DNA from 3 places in the Caldanaerobius polysaccharolyticus DSM 13641 genome. Region 2 is predicted to be linked to each of the others. Evidence: predicted binding sites of a transcription regulator. Region 2 holds the regulator's gene; each other region holds the start of a gene.
What was found. Region 2 encodes ArgR, which controls arginine synthesis, uptake and breakdown. Its sites were predicted from a motif close to ANTGNATAAANATACA; they were not measured.
Positions count from the first base shown of each region.

Region 1 (6,213 bases), on a different contig from region 2:
TGGCTTTTTCAATAGCCTCCATAATCTTATTCTCCTCCACAACCGCTATCATGTCCTGTAACTCCCGTTTATCTTTACATAATCGTAAGACAGATCGCATCCCCACGCTGTAGCGTGGCCGTACCCTTGCTTTAAATCCACAATCACCTTTATATCCTTCTCTTTCAGTATTTCTCTTGCCTTGTCCTCAGAAAAATCCAATCCCATGCCATTTTGGGCTAATATCAATTCTCCTGCCTTACTGCAAATGTATATGTCCACCAGCTCTGGATTAAAATCTATACCTGAATAACCCACTGCACATATAATCCTTCCCCAATTGGCGTCCTCGCCAAATATTGCCGCTTTCACCAGATTGGATCGAGTTATCGATCTGGCCGCTTTGACAGCGCTGAGCTCATCAGGGGCATTTTTAACCTCCACTTCCATAAACTTAGTGGCGCCTTCCCCATCCCTCGCCATCATCTTAGCCAATTCCACGCACACTGTCTCCAGCCCTCTATAAAACGCATCAAAATCCTCTGTGCCCCATTGAATGGGTCTGTTGCCAGCCAGACCGTTAGCCAATACCACAGCCATATCGTTGGTGCTGGTATCCCCATCCACACTTATCATATTAAAAGACCTGACAGTGGCGCGTCTAAGAGCTTTTTCCAACGCATCTGCCTCAATACTGGCGTCGGTAGTGATGAAGCACAACATCGTGGCCATATTAGGGTGTATCATACCTGAACCTTTTGCCATCCCACCTATCGTCACTTTTTTACCGCTAACATCTATTTTTACAGCCATCTCTTTCTTAAACGTATCCGTGGTCATAATCGCACAAGCCGCATCAACCCCGCCTTCCTTGCTTACATTCCTGCAGCATTGAATAATGCCATCTCTCACCTTTTCCATGGGCATCCTAACGCCTATAACCCCCGTGGACGCGACCACTACATCCTCAGTCCTGCACCCCAGCTCTTTGGCAGTCAACTCCGCCATTTCTTTGGCGTCCTTCATACCCCTCTCACCGGTACAGGCATTGGCATTCCCGCTGTTGGCCACAATAACCTGAGCCCTTTTGTCCCTTAAATTCTCCATCGTTATTTTTAGCGGCGCCGCTTTTACTCTATTTGTAGTAAAAACCCCTGCCGCAACAGCCGGTACCCGAGAGTATACCACTGCCACGTCTTTTTTATATCTCTTAATTCCACAATGAACTCCTGCCGCTAAAAAGCCTTCCGGAGCCGTAACACCGCCTTCGTTGAATATGACATCCATGACTACTCTCCTCTCACCACCAGTTTCGCAGGTCACGGGTAAATCGCCGGAAAATCCAACCCCGTATTTTCCGGTAATCCAAAAAGTGAATTCATATTTTGGATAGCCTGACCTGATGCTCCTTTAACGAGATTATCTATAGCAGATATTATAATAAGCTTACCCGTGTGCTCATCGTATGCCAAACCGATATGGCAGTTGTTTGACCCATAGGTATCCTTTGTACGGGGAAACTGCCCTTCATCCAGTACCTTGACGAAAAATTCTTTGCTGTAAAATTCCCTGTAAGCCTCTCTTACCGTAGATAATGTAACGTCATCTTTTATATCACAATAGATGGTGCTCAAAATTCCTCTTGTCATAGGCACAAGATGAGGTATAAAAGTCACTTTAACATCGTTTCCTGAAAGATAACTTAACTCCTGTTCAATCTCTGGCGTATGCCTGTGATGTGTAACGCCATAGGCCTTTACGCTCTCATTGCATTCTGTGTACAGGTTATTGAGGGTTGGATTATGACCTGCACCAGATACCCCCGATTTAGAATCAATGATTATACCTTCCGCTTTTATAAGCCCGCACCTTAGCCCAGGAGCCAGTCCCAATATCACACTGGTGGGATAGCATCCAGGGTTAGCCACTACGTTGGCCCCTTTCAGCTCTAGCCTGTGTATCTCCGGAAGGCCATATACTCTCTTTATCCGCTGGTCAATAGGAGGAACAGGTCCATACCACTTCTCGTATACAGAAAAGTCATTAAAGCGAAAATCTGCACTTAAATCTATGAGCTTTTTATGCTTTGCTACAACCTCATTGGCCAGTTCATGGGCATGGCCATTGGGCAGCGCCGAGAAAATCACATCGGATTTTTTTATAATGTCTTCTTTATGTAATTCTTCAAATTTCATACCCACATACCCTTTTAAACTGGGATACAGATCGCTGTAGTCTTTATCTTTATAGTTATAAGACGTAACGCTTACGATCTCTACTTCGGGATGCAAAGCCAGTAACCTTATAAGCTCTACCCCTGTATATCCAGAAGCTCCTACGACGCTTGCTTTTATCATATCTACCCCCCTTTCTTTTTTACTTCCTATAAATTGTATAACAATCTCTGTTTCAATACAATAACTTTTGATTTAATATTTATACATAAAATAGACGTCAATACAGGGACAAAGGACATCATTTTCGCATAATTAATAATTATTATGTATAATAATTCATCGTTTATTACATTATACTCGCTAATGAATAAAAATGCAATATTTTTTACCATTAAATTTTGGCTATTGCGTTAATTCAATTTGTATGCTATAATTTCCGTAATTAAAAAATAAAATAATCAGTAAAAAAACCTCTTATCAAGAGTGGCGGAGGGACTGGCCCGATGAAGCCCGGCAACCGGCACGTTGGTGCGACTGGTGCCAATTCCTGCAAAACGATGAGTTTTGAGAGATGAGAGGGGGTACATAGAGTATGCGCCCTCTTCTCATTAGAAGAGGTTTTTTAATGCCTATTTTACAATTATAAGGAGGAATCTGCTCTATGAAATTTGACACACTGGCATTGCACGCAGGGCAAAAACCCGATCCAACTACCGGTTCTCGGAGCGTGCCTATCTATCAGACTACATCGTACGTGTTCAACAGCCCAGAGCACGCAGCAAACCTCTTCGGTTTAAAGGAAGAGGGCAATATATATACAAGAATTATGAATCCAACGGTAGACGTCTTTGAAAAGAGAATAGCCGCTTTGGAGGGCGGTGTAGGAGCTCTTGCTACCTCTTCAGGGATGGCAGCTATCACTCTTTCAATACTCAACATCGCTTCAGCAGGAGACGAAATCGTAGCCTCCACCAACCTGTACGGGGGCACCCACACTCTTCTAGCGAATACATTGCCTAAATTTGGCATTAAAACGGTATTTGTAGACCCAGAAAGACCTGAGGAAGTAAAAAATGCCATAAATGAGCGAACTAAAGCCATATTCGGTGAGATCATCGGCAATCCCAAAACAGATATTTTTGATATAGAAACCTATGCTCAGATCGCCCATGAAAACCACATACCGTTGATAATAGACAATACATTTGCCACCCCTTACTTATGCAGACCTTTTGAATTTGGAGCAGACATAGTCGTGCATTCTGCCACGAAATTTATCGGCGGTCACGGGACTTCTATAGGCGGCGTCATCGTGGATTCAGGCAAATTCAACTGGGATAACGGTAAATTCCCCGAATTGGTAGAACCTGACCCAAGCTATCATGGCTTAAGCTATACCAAGAGCTTTGGCAAAAGCGCTTATATTGTAAAAGCGCGGGTGCATCTTATGAGAGATATAGGAGCGTGTTTGAGCCCATTTAATGCCTTTTTGTTGCTGCAAGGGCTTGAGACGTTATCGTTGAGGATGCAGAGGCATTGTGATAACGCTCAGAAAGTCGCCGAATACCTTTACAAAAGCCCTTATGTAAATTGGGTAAATTACCCAGGATTACCTGACAACAAATACCATAACTTGGCTCAAAAATACATGCCAAAAGGTTGTGGTTCTGTTTTCACTTTTGGAATAAAAGGGGGACTGGAAGCAGGCAAAAAATTTATAAGCAGCGTTAAGCTGTTCTCCCACCTAGCCAACGTAGGTGACGCCAAATCCCTTGTCATACATCCTGCCAGTACAACTCATCAGCAGCTTTCAGAGGAAGAACAACTGGCATCAGGCATTACAGCGGATACGGTAAGGTTATCCATAGGCATAGAAGACATAGACGATATAATCGAAGACCTGGATCAGGCATTAAGAGCATCCCAGGGGTGAAGCCCATGATCGTAAAAAAGAGGTACCTCCACCTCACTAAGGACGAAATTGCTTTTACCACTGAAAGCGGCTACACCTTTGATGAGCTCACAATAGCATATGAGGTATACGGAAAACCTGATATATACAAAAACAACATCGTGCTTGTACTACACGCCTTGTCAGGGGACAGCCATGCTGCTGGCAGGTATTCAGAGGACGACAAAAAACCAGGTTGGTGGGATGGACTCATAGGGCCAGGCAAGTACATTGACACTGAAAAATACTGCGTGATCTGCTCCAACGTCCTGGGAGGATGCCAAGGTACCACAGGCCCATCGTCTATTAACCCTCGAACAGGAAAACCATACGCTTCTGACTTCCCTGAAATCAATATAAGGGATATGGTCAGGGTGCAGAAAATACTGTTGGACTATCTTGGGATATCCCATTTAAAAGCCGTCATAGGTGGTTCTATGGGAGGAATGCAAGCGCTGGAGTGGGCTGTTACTTATCCCACCATGATGGATAAAACCATTGTGATAGCAGCAACCCCTGTGCTGTCTCCATTTAACATAGCTTTTAATTACATTGGAATTACTGCAATATTAAATGATCCTAACTGGAACAACGGTTATTACTACGATAAAAAATTAAAACCTGACAAAGGCCTCTCCCTAGCAAGAATGATAGGAATGATAACCTATAAAAGCGATGAATTGTTTGACATAAGGTTTGGCAGAGAACAAGATCCTCAAGGGAAGTTCCAGTGCGAAAGATACCTGGAACACCACGGCCAATCGTTTCTTAAGCGGTTTGACGCAAACTCTTATATATGCATTTTAAAAGCCATGAATGCCCACGACATCTCAAAACCCTATGGCACGATGAAAAAGGCTCTGCAGAGAATAAAATCCGAATTACTAGTTGTAGGCATTGACACCGATATCATATATCCGCCTAAGTATCTAAAAGAATTTGTAAGCAACCTCAGCCGAGTAGGTGGATGTGCTGTATACTGTGAAATATCCTCAAATCAGGGACATGACTCTTTTCTGGTGGATATAGACCTATTGGGGCCAGCGGTAAAAAACTTTATTGAACAAACAGAGACAGATGAAAAACCCAAAATCGTGGAGCTGTAAAGCTTCACGATTTTTTTAAATTACTTTTTTAAGAAAAAAGTGATATAATATTACTGTAAACAAAATATGGAGGTGGGGAAAATGAAAATTGAAAAAATCAGCGATAACAAGCTAAGGATTTTGATCACCGCCTCAGATTTAAGGGAACGCGATCTGGATATAGAAGACCTCTACCGCGATAACTCGAAAGCCCATTCCCTTTTCTGGGATATAATCTATCAGGCATACCTGGAAGAGAGCTTCGACGTAGATGACTCCAAATTGATAATCGAGGTAGCACCCGTTTCCTCTGATAGCTTTGTGGTAATAGTAACGCGGATACCCAACAACATTATATCCAAAAAGATCATGCGAGAAAATACCGCATTAAAAAACGTGTATTCCTTTGACGCCATAGAGGACTTGATGAATTTATCTCACAGAATATTAGGCCTATTCCGGGGTAGTAGCACCCTTTATAAATACAAAGATAAATATGTGCTCGTGATGTTTGGATACCTAACCAAAAAAGTACAGGCAATTATATCCGAATACGGTCACAAAGAAAATACCTCAGAAGCTTTGCTAAACGAGTACGGCAATAAGATAATTGATAAAAAGGCCATTGAAACCATGTGTCAATATTTCTAAACAAATCATTGACTAAACAGGAAAAATAAAATATTATATAGGTATAAAGGAATAAGGGGGAATACCGTATGAAAAAAGTAAACGTCGATCTTCACTCGATCGATAGGGTTAAAGAATTTGTGGAAATCACGAGCAAATATCCTTTTGAATTGGACCTGATATCAGGCAGATATGTAGTAGATGCCAAATCAATCATGGGCATTTTCAGCTTAAACTTGAGCAAACCCATTGAATTGGTAATTCACAGTGACGACGAAGCGGAAGTAAACAAGTTTATGGATGAAATAAAGGATTACGTAGTCAAATAGTAGTACACAAACTACCAAGCCGCAAACCTCCGTACATACCTCGTGGTTATACGGTGGTTTAT
Region 1 covers NZ_KE386494.1:204,157-210,369, forward strand. Annotated here, with positions in the region: gene argB (acetylglutamate kinase) at 1-52, opposite strand, end outside; gene argJ (bifunctional ornithine acetyltransferase/N-acetylglutamate synthase) at 49-1,266, opposite strand; gene argC (N-acetyl-gamma-glutamyl-phosphate reductase) at 1,299-2,336, opposite strand; SAM riboswitch class I at 2,628-2,734, shown strand; gene CALPO_RS0101950 (homocysteine synthase) at 2,818-4,089, shown strand; gene metX (homoserine O-acetyltransferase MetX) at 4,095-5,213, shown strand; gene CALPO_RS0101960 (adaptor protein MecA) at 5,295-5,843, shown strand; gene CALPO_RS0101965 (HPr family phosphocarrier protein) at 5,912-6,151, shown strand.
Region 1: argC (N-acetyl-gamma-glutamyl-phosphate reductase) is a predicted target of ArgR. The motif match lies at 2,519-2,534, and genes of this name have one in related genera.

Region 2 (6,213 bases):
GTCTATCTTCAAAAGGGTATCACCCACTCTCACCCCTGCTTCTTTACCAGGGCAGCGCGCTTTCCCCGTAGGATCAGTGATGTCTGAAAAACCCACCACAATAACCCCTTTTGTATTAATCCTCACGCCTATAGACTCTCCCCCAGCGATCACGTACTTTCTGGGCACCACATCTAGCGTCACGTTTTTAACAGGGATTAAGCCCAGCAGCTTAAAGTTCATTATAGCCTTTCCGACATCTTCTGCCTTTACGCTAAAGCGAGATAAAAAAGGCACATACTTATATCTCTCTGACAAATCATTTATTTTTATAATGCCATCTTTATTGGCTCTTATATTTACAGAAATGGGAAAACCTATGTTTAACTTAAATTCCTCTCCCTTGAATACTATCTGATGAACAGGTAATTGCACAAAGTTTTTTATTAGCGGCGAATTGTTTATTGCCAATATAAAAATAATTATAACGGTACAGGCAATTTTTCTAAAACGCATAAATACCACTCTCCTCATAGGCTTACAAATATAAAATGTCCCTCCGGAGTGGTATTTATACTTATAAAAAAAGAGCTCATTGAGCTATTTTTTCCTTCAATTTAATCGCGTTAGCTATCATCTCTTTTGAATGGGAAAGCGCAAGAGGCGTGATATTATCGCCGCTTATTATCCTAGAAATCTCTCTGATTCGCCCTTTATCATCTAATTTTTCCACCTTTATGTGCGTTCTCCCTTTTTCTACGGCCTTTTGAATGTAATAGTGAGTATCAGCCATACTGGCTATTTGCGGCATATGGGTAATACAAATAACCTGTCTCTTTAAAGACAGCTCTAAAATCTTTTCCGCCACAACCTGAACGGTCTGCCCACTTATCCCGGTATCTATCTCGTCAAAAATAAGGGTGTCTATACCATCTGCCTCAGCAAATACCTTCTTAAACGCCAGCATTATTCTGGACATCTCTCCGCCCGACACAACTTTAGCCAGCGGTTTTAAAGGTTCGCCGGGATTGGTGCTTATCATAAATTCAACGCCATCTACACCATTCTCCGACAATTCCCTCGGGTTTATGCGCACTTTAAATATCACACCTTTTATGCCCAACTGGTCCAACTCGGCAGACACTGCCTTTTCCATCTGGCTCGCCACTTTTTCCCTCATCCTGGACAGATCTGAACATCGCCGTAACAGCTCTTCATATATCTCTGATCTCTGCCGCTGCATTTGTTCCAATATTTGAATATTGTTTTCAATTCTGTTTATTTTTGACTGCAATTCTGATCGGTATTCAATCAGCTGCTCTACGCTCCTGCCATATTTGCGCTTTAAATCAGAGAGGATGTGAAGCCTTTCCTCTACTTCATTTAATTTTTCAGGATCAAAGTTCAGGTTTTCCATGTATTTCCGCACGCATTCACACACGTCTTGTATTTGATAATACGAATCGTTTAAGTATTTTATTATACCCTGTATATCCCCATCGTACTGAGATATATCCTCTAATTTTTCTATAGCTTCTCCCAAACCTTCTAAAATGCTCAGGCCGTTTTTATTGTCGTATAATAAGGAGTAAACGTTAAAAAGAGCTTCGTATATCTTTTCAGCGTTATTCATGATTTTTCTCGCCTTTAAAAGCTCTTCCTCTTCTCCTTCTTTTAAATTGGCAGCGGCGATTTCATTTAACTGATACCTTATAAACTCCTCTTCCAACGGATTATTGCCCTCGTCTTTTAACTTCTCTATTTCCCGATCTATCTGCACGTATGTTCGGTAGACCTTACTTACTTCTTCCTTTAACGCCTTCAGCGGTTCTCCTCCAAATGAATCCAGAAGCCCTTGATAAGTCGATTCGTCAAATAACACCTGGTACTCATTTTGACCGTGGATATCCACAAGTCTGTGGGCAATGCGCTTCAAAATAGAAACATTAACAGTTTTGTGGTTTATCCTACACACACTTCGTCCATTGGACGCAAGTTCTCTGCACAATATTATTAGATCATCTTCCCCCTCAAGCAATCCCATGCTCCTTAATTCATCGCCGATCTCGCTATCTTTTCTTATCTCAAACACAGCTTCAACCTCTGCCTTTTCGCAACCTGCCCTTATCATTTCCTTATCCGCTCTGCCCCCTAGCACTAGGCTCAAGGCTTCGATAATTATGGATTTACCAGCACCTGATTCACCTGTTATTATATTTAAACCTCTGTCAAAGTACACTTCTATATTGTCGATCAACGCAAAATTTTTAATTGAAAGGGAAACGAGCATGGACATCACCTTTACATTACTTTATAAGGCTTTTAAACCTGGCCAGGATTTCGCTTACGTTTTGAGAATCTCTTACCAACACAAATATCGTGTCATCTCCAGCTAATGTGCCCACGATATCTTTAAAATTCAAAGCATCTATCGCCGCAGCAGCTGCCATAGCAGTACCAGATAAAGTCTTTAGAACGACGATGTTTCCCGCATAGTCAACAGATACCAGCGACTGGGAAAGCAGGGTAAACAACTTATTACTTACATCCTCTTCTGTTTTATTAAGCGAAGCATACCGGTATTTGCCATTGTTATCCATAACCTTTACCAATCTGAGATCTTTAATGTCCCTAGATATAGTAGCCTGGGTCACATTAAAACCGCTTTTTCTCAACTCTTCAACAAGCTCATCTTGGGTCTCAATAGGCTTTTTCTCAATCAACTCAAGTATTTTAGCATGCCTAGTTAACTTCATCTACACATTTCCTCCCAAAGCTATTACTGGTTTCTCTCAGACAATTTGCTTCTCAACACCTCAAAAAATGGCCTTTTTTCTATCCTTATAAGCTTGCTCTGGTATTTTGACCTATTAATGGTCACCACATCTCCTTTTGTCAACTTGTAACCAATTTGTCCATCTATTGTAAGCATAATATCCAAATTGCTGTCCAAAATGTCTACGTCTATCCGCGAATCAGCAGACACTATTATAGACCTGTTGTGTAAAGAATGAGGGCATATAGGCGTTACGATGATCAGCGGTACATCAGGTCTTACAATAGGCCCACCTGCTGACAGAGAATAAGCCGTTGAACCAGTGGGGCTGGATATTATTAAACCATCAGCTGAATAGGTGTTGACGAACTCTCCGTCTACGTAAGTTTTTAAACGTATAACTCTGGAAAAAGCGCCCCTTGTAATCACCACGTCGTTAAGGGAATGGTACTCCTGCAATATGCGACCTTTTCGCATCAGCTTGCACTCCAGCATCATCCTGCTGTCAATGGTATAATTGCCTTCAATAGCCATTTTTAGCGACCTATACATGTCCTTTAGCTCTACCTCTGCAAGAAAGCCCAGACGCCCCATATTTATACCTAAAATAGGTTTCTCAAATACCGATGCCTTTCTCGCTACGTTGAGAATGGTACCATCTCCACCGAGAACTACGATGAAATCGGATTTTAAATAGAGACTTTCGTCGTCGGCTGTTATTACAAGACAGCCTTCCTTTTGCAACCAGTTTATGCACGACATTGTTATCTTGCCGTCTTTGTCTTTTTGGCTATTTGCCACAATCCCTACCCTTTTCATCTGCACCTTCCTAACTATAGATTAGCGTGAGCATCTCTGACCACATCTTTTACCATTTTATCGACATCTACAGAACCCTCACCTTTTTTAAGGTGAATAAAAAACTCTATGTTGCCTTGAGAGCCCTTTATAGGCGAATACGTCACATTTGCCAATGTCAATCGATTGGCTAACGCCTCCTCAATTACGCTTTTAAGCACATCCTCGTGAATTTTCGCATCTTTTATTACCCCTCTTTTACCCACCAAATACGGCCCTGCCTCAAATTGGGGCTTTACCAGGGATATTATATCGCCGTTCACAATGAAATCAGAAATTACCGGGATTATCTTTTTCACAGATATAAACGATACATCAATAGTCACTATATCTATTGTCTCTGGAATATCCCCTTTTTTTAAATACCTGGCGTTGACGCCCTCCATACAGACAACCCGCTCATCATCCCTCAGTTTGCCGTCCAATTGACCACGACCGGCGTCAATAGCGTAAACCTTTCTCGCTCCATTTTTTAACAGGCAATGGGTAAAACCGCCGGTAGAAGCGCCGATGTCCATAGCAACCTTGCCCGCCACCGAAACGCCAAACACCTTAAGGGCTCTTTCAAGCTTAATGCCACCTCTGCTCACGTATGGAATAACATCCCCTTTTATCATTATGTTGGCACCATCATCTACTTTTTCCCCAGGTTTATCGCATACAACGCCGTTTACATATACATTTCCAGCTTTTATATTGTATCGAGCTCTTTCTCTGGACTCATAAAATCCCTGGTAAACCAGCACAAGATCAAGCCTCATTTTCCCCATAGTAAGGTCTCCTGCTTATAAATTCCCAAATAGAATTGGCTATGGATTGTGCATCCATGCCGTAATGTTTAAAAACATCATCCACACTCCCATGGCATATAAACTCATCAGGCCAGCCTATTATCTTGGTAGGTATACCATAAAGGCAACTATCGCTCATCAGCTGCAATATGTTGCTTCCCATACCTCCTATCCTTACATTGTCCTCTACTGTGACCAGCTTTCCTGTTTTCAAAACCGAGGATATTATAGTATCTCTATCTAGAGGCTTAATAACGCGAGCGTTGATCAACTCAGCTTCAATGCCTTTCTGTTTCAAGAGTTTTACAGCTTTCGCCGAAATGCCAACCATTCGACCTTCAGCTACAATGGTTACGTCGTGGCCTTTATGCAGTATCTCAGATCGCCCGTCAAACTCCTCCTTTCCTTCTATTACGCCATGGCAATAGCCCCGGGGATACCTTATAGCCACAGGTGCGTCTAATGCCAGAGCGTATTTTAACATAGCCGATAATTCTGCACCATCTTTAGGGGATAACACGGTGAGATTGGGGATATGGCTAAAGTAAGACAGATCAAATACACCGTTGTGAGTTTCCCCGTCCTCTCCCACCACTCCAGCTCTATCCACAGCAAAAACCACTGGCAACCTTTGAAGGCATATATCGTGTATTATCTGATCGTATCCCCTCTGTAAGAAAGTAGAATAGACAGCAAATACCGGCTTAAGGCCAGCCGCCGCCATTCCACCAGCCAACGTAACAGCGTGCTGTTCTGCTATACCCACATCGAAGAATCTATCGGGAAATTCGATTTTAAACCTGCTCAAACCTGTGCCGTAAGGCATAGCTGCGGTTATTGCCACAATTCGTTTGTCCTTTCTAGCAAGATCTACCAGAGTCTCTCCAAACACCTGAGAATACGTCTTGCCTTCTGCTATTATTTTGCAGTTGCCCGATTCTATATCAAAAGGCTCTATTCCATGGTAATGCTCAGGGTCGTTTTCTGCCTTTTTATAGTCCTTTCCCTTTTTTGGTGATAACATGCACCAATACAGGGCTTTTCACCATCTTCGCGGCGTTTAAAACCTCTCTTAGAGCCGAGATGTCGTGACCATCTATAGGTCCAAAATACGTAAAGCCGAGGTTTTCAAAAATCATTCCGGGCACCAATAGCGACTTCACGCTGTTTTTAAACCTGTTAAGGGTAGTTGACAACATAGGGCCTATCTCAGGTATCCTATTTAATACCTTTTCTATATCCGACTTCATCTTAAAATAAGCCGGATCCGTCCGCAATTTACTCAAATACATAGATAAACTGCCTACATTGCGGGATATAGACATCTCGTTATCGTTCAATATGACCATCAACTGCGTCTTGGTACGTCCTGCGTCGTTAAGGGCTTCAAAAGCCATACCGCCCGTTAAAGCCCCATCGCCTATTACAGCTACTACGTAGTAATTCTCCCCTTTTAAATTTCTAGCTCTCGCCATACCCAAAGCCGCAGATATCGATGTGGAACTATGTCCTGTTCCAAAGCAATCGTACAGGCTCTCAGCGATCTTAGGGTATCCACTTAAACCGCCTATTTGACGCAAAGATGCAAATTTATCCCGTCTTCCTGTGAGGATCTTGTGCACATACGACTGATGCCCCACATCCCATATTATCTTATCGACAGGTGCATTAAAGACCGAGTGAATGGCAATGGTAAGCTCCACCACTCCCAGGTTTGACGCTAAATGCCCTCCTGTCACTGATATGCTCTTGATCAAAAAATCCCTTATCTCATCAGCCAGTTGCACTAACTCCGCATCGCTGAGTTTT
Region 2 covers NZ_KE386495.1:1,123,943-1,130,155, reverse strand. Annotated here, with positions in the region: gene spoIVB (SpoIVB peptidase) at 1-495, opposite strand, end outside; gene recN (DNA repair protein RecN) at 572-2,269, opposite strand; gene CALPO_RS0112130 (arginine repressor) at 2,286-2,735, opposite strand; gene CALPO_RS0112125 (NAD(+)/NADH kinase) at 2,759-3,574, opposite strand; gene CALPO_RS0112120 (TlyA family RNA methyltransferase) at 3,589-4,383, opposite strand; partial or broken gene dxs (1-deoxy-D-xylulose-5-phosphate synthase) at 4,364-6,213, opposite strand, start outside.

Region 3 (6,213 bases), on a different contig from region 2:
CTCTCCTGCTTAGGGTCTGTAAAAATCTTGTCAGGTGGCGCCTCTTCAATTATCACTCCATCATCTAAAAACACCACCCTGTGACACACCTCCCTGGCAAATCCCATCTCGTGGGTGACTATCATCATGGTCATGCCCTCCTTTGCCAGGTCTTTCATCACATTGAGCACCTCTTTTACCATCTCCGGGTCTAGTGCCGATGTGGGCTCGTCAAAAAGCATTACATCAGGTTGCATGGCCAAAGCCCTGGCTATGGCTATTCTCTGTTTCTGACCTCCTGAGAGCTGAGCAGGATATGCCTTTACCTTATCCTTGAGCCCTACCTTGCCCAATAGATCCAGGGCTATTTCCTCCGCCTGCGCCCTATCCATTTTTTTTACCTTTACAGGCGCTATAGTTATATTGTCCAGCACGGTCATATGGGGAAAGAGGTTAAAGTGCTGAAAAACCATGCCGACTTTCTGCCTTATCCTGTTTATGTTTTTCACCGGATCGACTTTTTCGCCTTCGATGTAAACACTGCCTGAAGTGGGCTCCTCTAGGTAATTTATACACCTCAGCAACGTGCTTTTACCCGAACCGCTAGGCCCTATAATAGCCACAACCTCCCCTTTCTTTACCTCCAGGTTTATGCCATTTAAAACTGAGAGGTGGCCAAAGGACTTTTTTAAATTCTCTACTTTTACCATGTTATCGGACATCACCGGCTTTTAACCTCCTCTCTAATACGCCTATAAGCTTGGAGAGGCACAGTGTCATTATAAAGTATATAACTGCGATTACCACTAAAGGCTCAAAGGGGCGATAGGTTATACTGGATATAATCTCCTGCTGTCTCATGAGGTCTGATGCCCCTATGACAGAAACGATTGAAGATTCTTTGAGCAACACGATAAACTCATTTCCCAGGGCAGGTAGTATGTTTTTTACAGCCTGTGGCATGATGATATAGCGCATCGCCATCCTATGGGGCATACCCAGTGATCGAGCAGCTTCCATCTGACCTCTGTCAACAGCTTCTATCCCAGCTCTGATTATCTCCGCCACATACGCCCCGCTGTTTATACCCAAGGCAAAAACAGCTGCATAAAATTTGGGGATATTCATGTCTAACACCTGGGAAATACCGAAATATATAATAAAGAGCTGCACAAGAGATGGGGTTCCCCTTATGATCTCTATATACGCTTTTCCGATAAAGCTTACAACCCCTACCTTTGACATCTTCATAAGCGCCGCAATAGTGCCTAAGACAACACCTATCATAACGGCGCCTATGGTAAATTCTACAGTGCTTAGAGCGCCTCTCAAAAATAGAGGCCAGTATTTAAGCATACTGGCAAAATCTAAATTGCTCATGCTTTACTCTCCTTTACTTTCTAAACCATTTGTCTATAAGCTTATCATATTCTCCCGAGTTTTTAAGCTGCTTCAAAATCTTATTTATTTCATCGAGTAGGGCTTTATCGCCTTTCTTGACCGCAATAGCTGCGCCTTCTTCGCTTTTGAGTTCAGGTATTTCCACTATTTTTAAATCAGGATTCTCTTTAAGGTACGCAACTGCCACGGTCTGCTCTACCACCATTCCGTCAACTTTTCCGGTCTTGACCTCCATTACTTCGGTGGACACTTTGTCTATGGGGATTACAGTAGCACCTTTAATGCCTCTAGCAGCCTTTTCGCTGGTGGTTCCCAGCTGGGCATCCAGTTTTTTGCCCTTTAAATCAGAAGCGCTTTTAATGGTTTTGTTGTCCTTCTTGACCACCAACACCTGCTTGCCGTTATAGTACAGGTCGGAAAAATCTACGCTTTTTGCCCTCTCAGGTGTAGGAGTCATGCCAGCAACAATCATATCGATCTTCCCTGACTGCAAAGCTGCGATAAGGCCATCAAATTTCATGTCTTCTATCCTGAGCTTTACGCCCAACCCATCGGCAATGGCCTGGGCTATATCCACGTCAAACCCCACGATTTTGTCCTCGCCGTTTACTAGCTGATGGCTCTCATAGGGTGGAAAATCCGCACTGGTACCCATAACCAAAACCCCTGCTTTCTTTATCCTGTCCAGACTTGTAGCAGAGGAAGTACCCACATCGCTCTTTTGAGGTGAATTTTTAGAAGAACTCGCGCAAGATGCTAACGATAAGGCCAGTAAAGCAACTAAAACCAAAACTATAAACTTTTTCATCTAATTTCTCCCCTCTAATTTTAAATATTAAATCCATTGAATAATTATACGATAATTATACATTGTATGTTGATCTTTTGCAACATCAATTTGTTGACAGCTTGTCTGTGGATATTGTGGATAAACCTGTTCATAACTTTGGTCAGGCCACTTTTAAGTGTGGGAAACCTGTGGGAAAACAAAGTAAAAAACAAAAGAGGCCGTACGGCCTCTTTGTGTTGGCTTATAATCCTCTTTCAAAGCAAGGGGATTATAACTCCATGGTATTTGACCTGCGCTGCCTCATGGCGCCATTGTTTCTGCGGCTGTTCTTTCTGGCAGCTCTACACGCTTTGCACCTTACAGGAGCATTCTGAAAGCCTTTCTCAGCGTAAAACTCCTGTTCCCCTGCGGTCCATACAAATTCTTGGCCGCAGTCTTTACATACTAAAACTTTGTCCTGATACATCAAAAAATCCCCTCACTTTGAATAATGGTTTAAATTACAGATATTATATCATGTTTTTTACAAAATTACAAGTCATTTATTAAAAATCAGAATTTTCTCACCAAACGTTCAAATACCTTTAAATACACCCTGGCGGCAAAGATGCTGGAATAACTCCGGAGGGCTGTGGCATAGGCATTTTTCTCTATGGCACTTCTTAAACTCCCATCCTTTATAATCCTCATAATTCCGTCAGCTATGGCAAAAGGACTTTTTTGTCTGACCAGTATGCCATTTACTCCATCTTTTATTACATCTTTTATGCCTGCAATAGCTGATGCCACCACCACTTTTCCGCACATCATAGCCTCCAGGACAGATACAGGGGTCTCTCCGTTCGCCCTCCCAATGGCAACAGATGGTATACACACCGCATCGGCGATGGCATAAAACATGGGCATTATAGAATGGTTCACAGACCCTAACATTATGTAATTGCCGGTCAATCTGAGAGATTCTGCTTTATTTATTAAGGCCTTTCTCTCTTCTCCCTCCCCTGCTACCACCAGATAAGCTTTTATACCTTCATCCAGCAATATCCTGAATCCGTCTATGAGATACCCAATGCCGCTCTTGGCCGTAAGCTTTAGAGGGCACAAAACCACAAACCTATCGTCAGGTATTCCTAAGTCCCGCTTAAAGCCCTTATCTACCTCTATTGGCCTGAAAAGTTCCATATCAACGAAGTTTCTCAATAAGGTTATCCTTTTACAGCCCGCTACAGCCTTTATATAATCCCTTATGACCGGACTCATTGCTATTATCTCCGGTGCACTTTTATATGCCATCTCCTCGCAGTATTTCAGGTATTTCTCCTCCACGGAGTTTTCTAATATCAATTTTGAGGCAAGAGCTTCTTCCTCTATCAAATCGTGAACCGTGAGGACAATGGGTATATTTACGTGCAAAAACAGGCAAGCCAAAAATGACATGACATCATGGCAGCTTATGACATCATAAGTGGCAGATCTCAATCGATACTCCACTTTATCAGCCAGGGAATGCCTGGCGTTTTCATAAAAAGCTATAAGGGAATTACATCTACTTTCAGGGTAATCCGGCAACACTACGTCCACGCTGTGCCCTAATCGCTCCAGAGTGGCTTTTAAAGCCTTAATATGTGAAGAAACGCCGCCAGGAAGTGGATACATCCATATCGACGATATGAGGATTCTCATAAAACGACCCCCTTTACATTAATATGAATATGTAAAGGAGGCTGTTTTGTTTGCGTAATTCACTTTTTTTTGTCCAGATAGGCAGGTAAAGCATAACTATGGGGAAAATAACCCTGCAGAGCACTTTTACCCGACTTAACGTGCTCAATTTTACGCCGTATCTCATCCCTTAGTCGAGCCGCTTTCTCGAGGTTGGTTTTTTCCAGTTTCAATATCTCTTTAAGCAGTTTCTCGTCCTGTTCTCCTTTAACCAATATGCTTTTTCCGCCCCTATACTTATCTATTATCCTCTGCTTTTCATCAGTCACGTCCATAAGCCTCTTTACATCCTGTCGCTCTATGGCCTCCCCCTGCTGCAACGTCAAATGGTACAGTCTTACCACATCGCTTTCACTCATACTACTTCGCTTTTTCCTTTCTGGCCTTTTTCATCGCTTGTTGCCACGTATCCCTTAAATCCCTCGCCAGATCCAACACTTCATCGATAATAGACACATCTTTCTTTACATTGGCCTCTACCGTTTTACGAATCATAAAATCGTACAAACTGGCAAAATTAGCGGATATATCGTAATTCCTATCCAGTGTGGCGTTTAGTTCATTTAATATATCCTGTACCCTTACCAGCCTCTCGTGGGCTGTCTGCATATCGTGAGATGAAATAGCTTCCTTTGCCTGATTTAAAAACCTTATAATGCCATCGTAAAGCATAAGGGTCAATTCCTCAGGGGAAGCTGTCATAACCGCATTGGCCTTATACTGCTGATAAGGATTATTAACCATCATTTTCCACCCCCTAATTGCTGGGCCAACCATTGGCTCTGAGTATTCATCTGCTGCATAAGCGTCTCCAGCTGGGTAAACTGCTGATAATACCTGTTCTCTATATCCGTTAAGCGCGCCTGCATATCGGATATCTGCTGGTCGTATTCTTTTATACTCTGGGATATGAAGCTGTTGTCATAAAGCATATCACTGGTGCCAGCTTTCTGCGTCAACTGATCTATAGCAGAATCCAGGTAATCTTTAAGCTGTACAGCTAATCCGCCTTCAGACTTCCTTTGGGTATCTACACTCCCATCGGGCTTCGTGGGAAATGGATTTGTAAAAAGCTTTATGACAGCATCCAGATTATTGTTAATAGCATCTTTTAATTTGGCATCGTCTATGGTTATCTTACCTGTCTTATCAATCCAGTAACTGGATGTATTCAAACCTATCTGGTACATATTCCGGTACGTAAAAGAGGCATCGCCTACGTTGGAGGACATCTTCATCCTCATATTGGTCATAATGCTATCCAGCAAATCGTCGCCGTTTAACAAACCGCTTTTGGCCCTCTCCGTCCATTGCTGCTGCTGGGTATCCGTAAGCTGCTGCTTCTGGTCATCGGTAAGAGGAGGATAATCGGGATACCTGGGCTCTGTATACATCTTATAAATCGTATCCAGCGTGCTGTTATACTTATCTATAAAATCCTTTATGGATTGATATATGGCATCGGTGTCCTTTTGAATAAATATATCTGCCCTTCCCGTACCAATGAGATTATATGTGACACCGTTTATTGTAACTGTATTGGTATGGTAAACAGGATTGGTAGAATCGTTAGTAAAACTTAAACCGCTGATCTGGTTATTGGTATATGAAAAAATTGGATCTGAACCCTGAGCCGGATTATTAGTTGATATATTTAAAGTGCCACCCATAAAATTACTGCTATTATCTCTTACTTCAATCTTAGCATTGCCACCTATACCAGTGGTAGTAAGCACAAATCTCTTTAGCACAGCATCAAAAGAAGCCTTTACACCAAGGCTATTACCACTAGCATCTTTTGCACTATTTATCTTGTTTATAATATCATTTAAAGTCATACTTGTATCTACTTTATAAGAACCATTAGTATCTGTACCTGTTGAACTAAATGTTGCTGAATAGGCAATTTGACTTCCATTGCTGTCTTTTATGGGATTTCCATTGGCATCTACCTGATATACAGTTATAGTAAAATCTATCGAGGTAATACCTTGATCAGATAACTTTTTTGTCGGATCTACCGTAACATTTTGCGTGCTTACCAAACTTGCAGGTTTGGCCAGTTGCGTTACATCAATAATATAACTACCTTCCACAGCCGATGCCCCTGGTGTTGCTGACACTGCACCTGCATTGCCGTTAGTGCTTCCAGGTGTCGCTGTCACAGTGGCTTTATACTTAAGATACGTCCCCCGAAGTGTCATGTTAAAAGCCATATCCCTCAGGGCGCTTATAGCGGTATTTATGCTCCTGTAGTCATCCCTCTGCCACTCCAGTATCTGCTTTTTCTGCTTCAGCTGATCTAGAGGGATCTGATGTAT
Region 3 covers NZ_KE386494.1:816,060-822,272, forward strand. Annotated here, with positions in the region: gene CALPO_RS0104855 (amino acid ABC transporter ATP-binding protein) at 1-689, opposite strand, end outside; gene CALPO_RS0104860 (amino acid ABC transporter permease) at 691-1,359, opposite strand; gene CALPO_RS0104865 (basic amino acid ABC transporter substrate-binding protein) at 1,373-2,188, opposite strand; gene CALPO_RS0104870 (zinc-ribbon domain-containing protein) at 2,439-2,636, opposite strand; gene CALPO_RS0104875 (glycosyltransferase family 4 protein) at 2,723-3,853, opposite strand; gene CALPO_RS0104880 (Arm DNA-binding domain-containing protein) at 3,913-4,251, opposite strand; gene fliS (flagellar export chaperone FliS) at 4,253-4,639, opposite strand; gene fliD (flagellar filament capping protein FliD) at 4,636-6,213, opposite strand, start outside.
Region 3: CALPO_RS0104865 (basic amino acid ABC transporter substrate-binding protein) is a predicted target of ArgR. The motif match lies at 2,224-2,239, and genes of this name have one in related genera.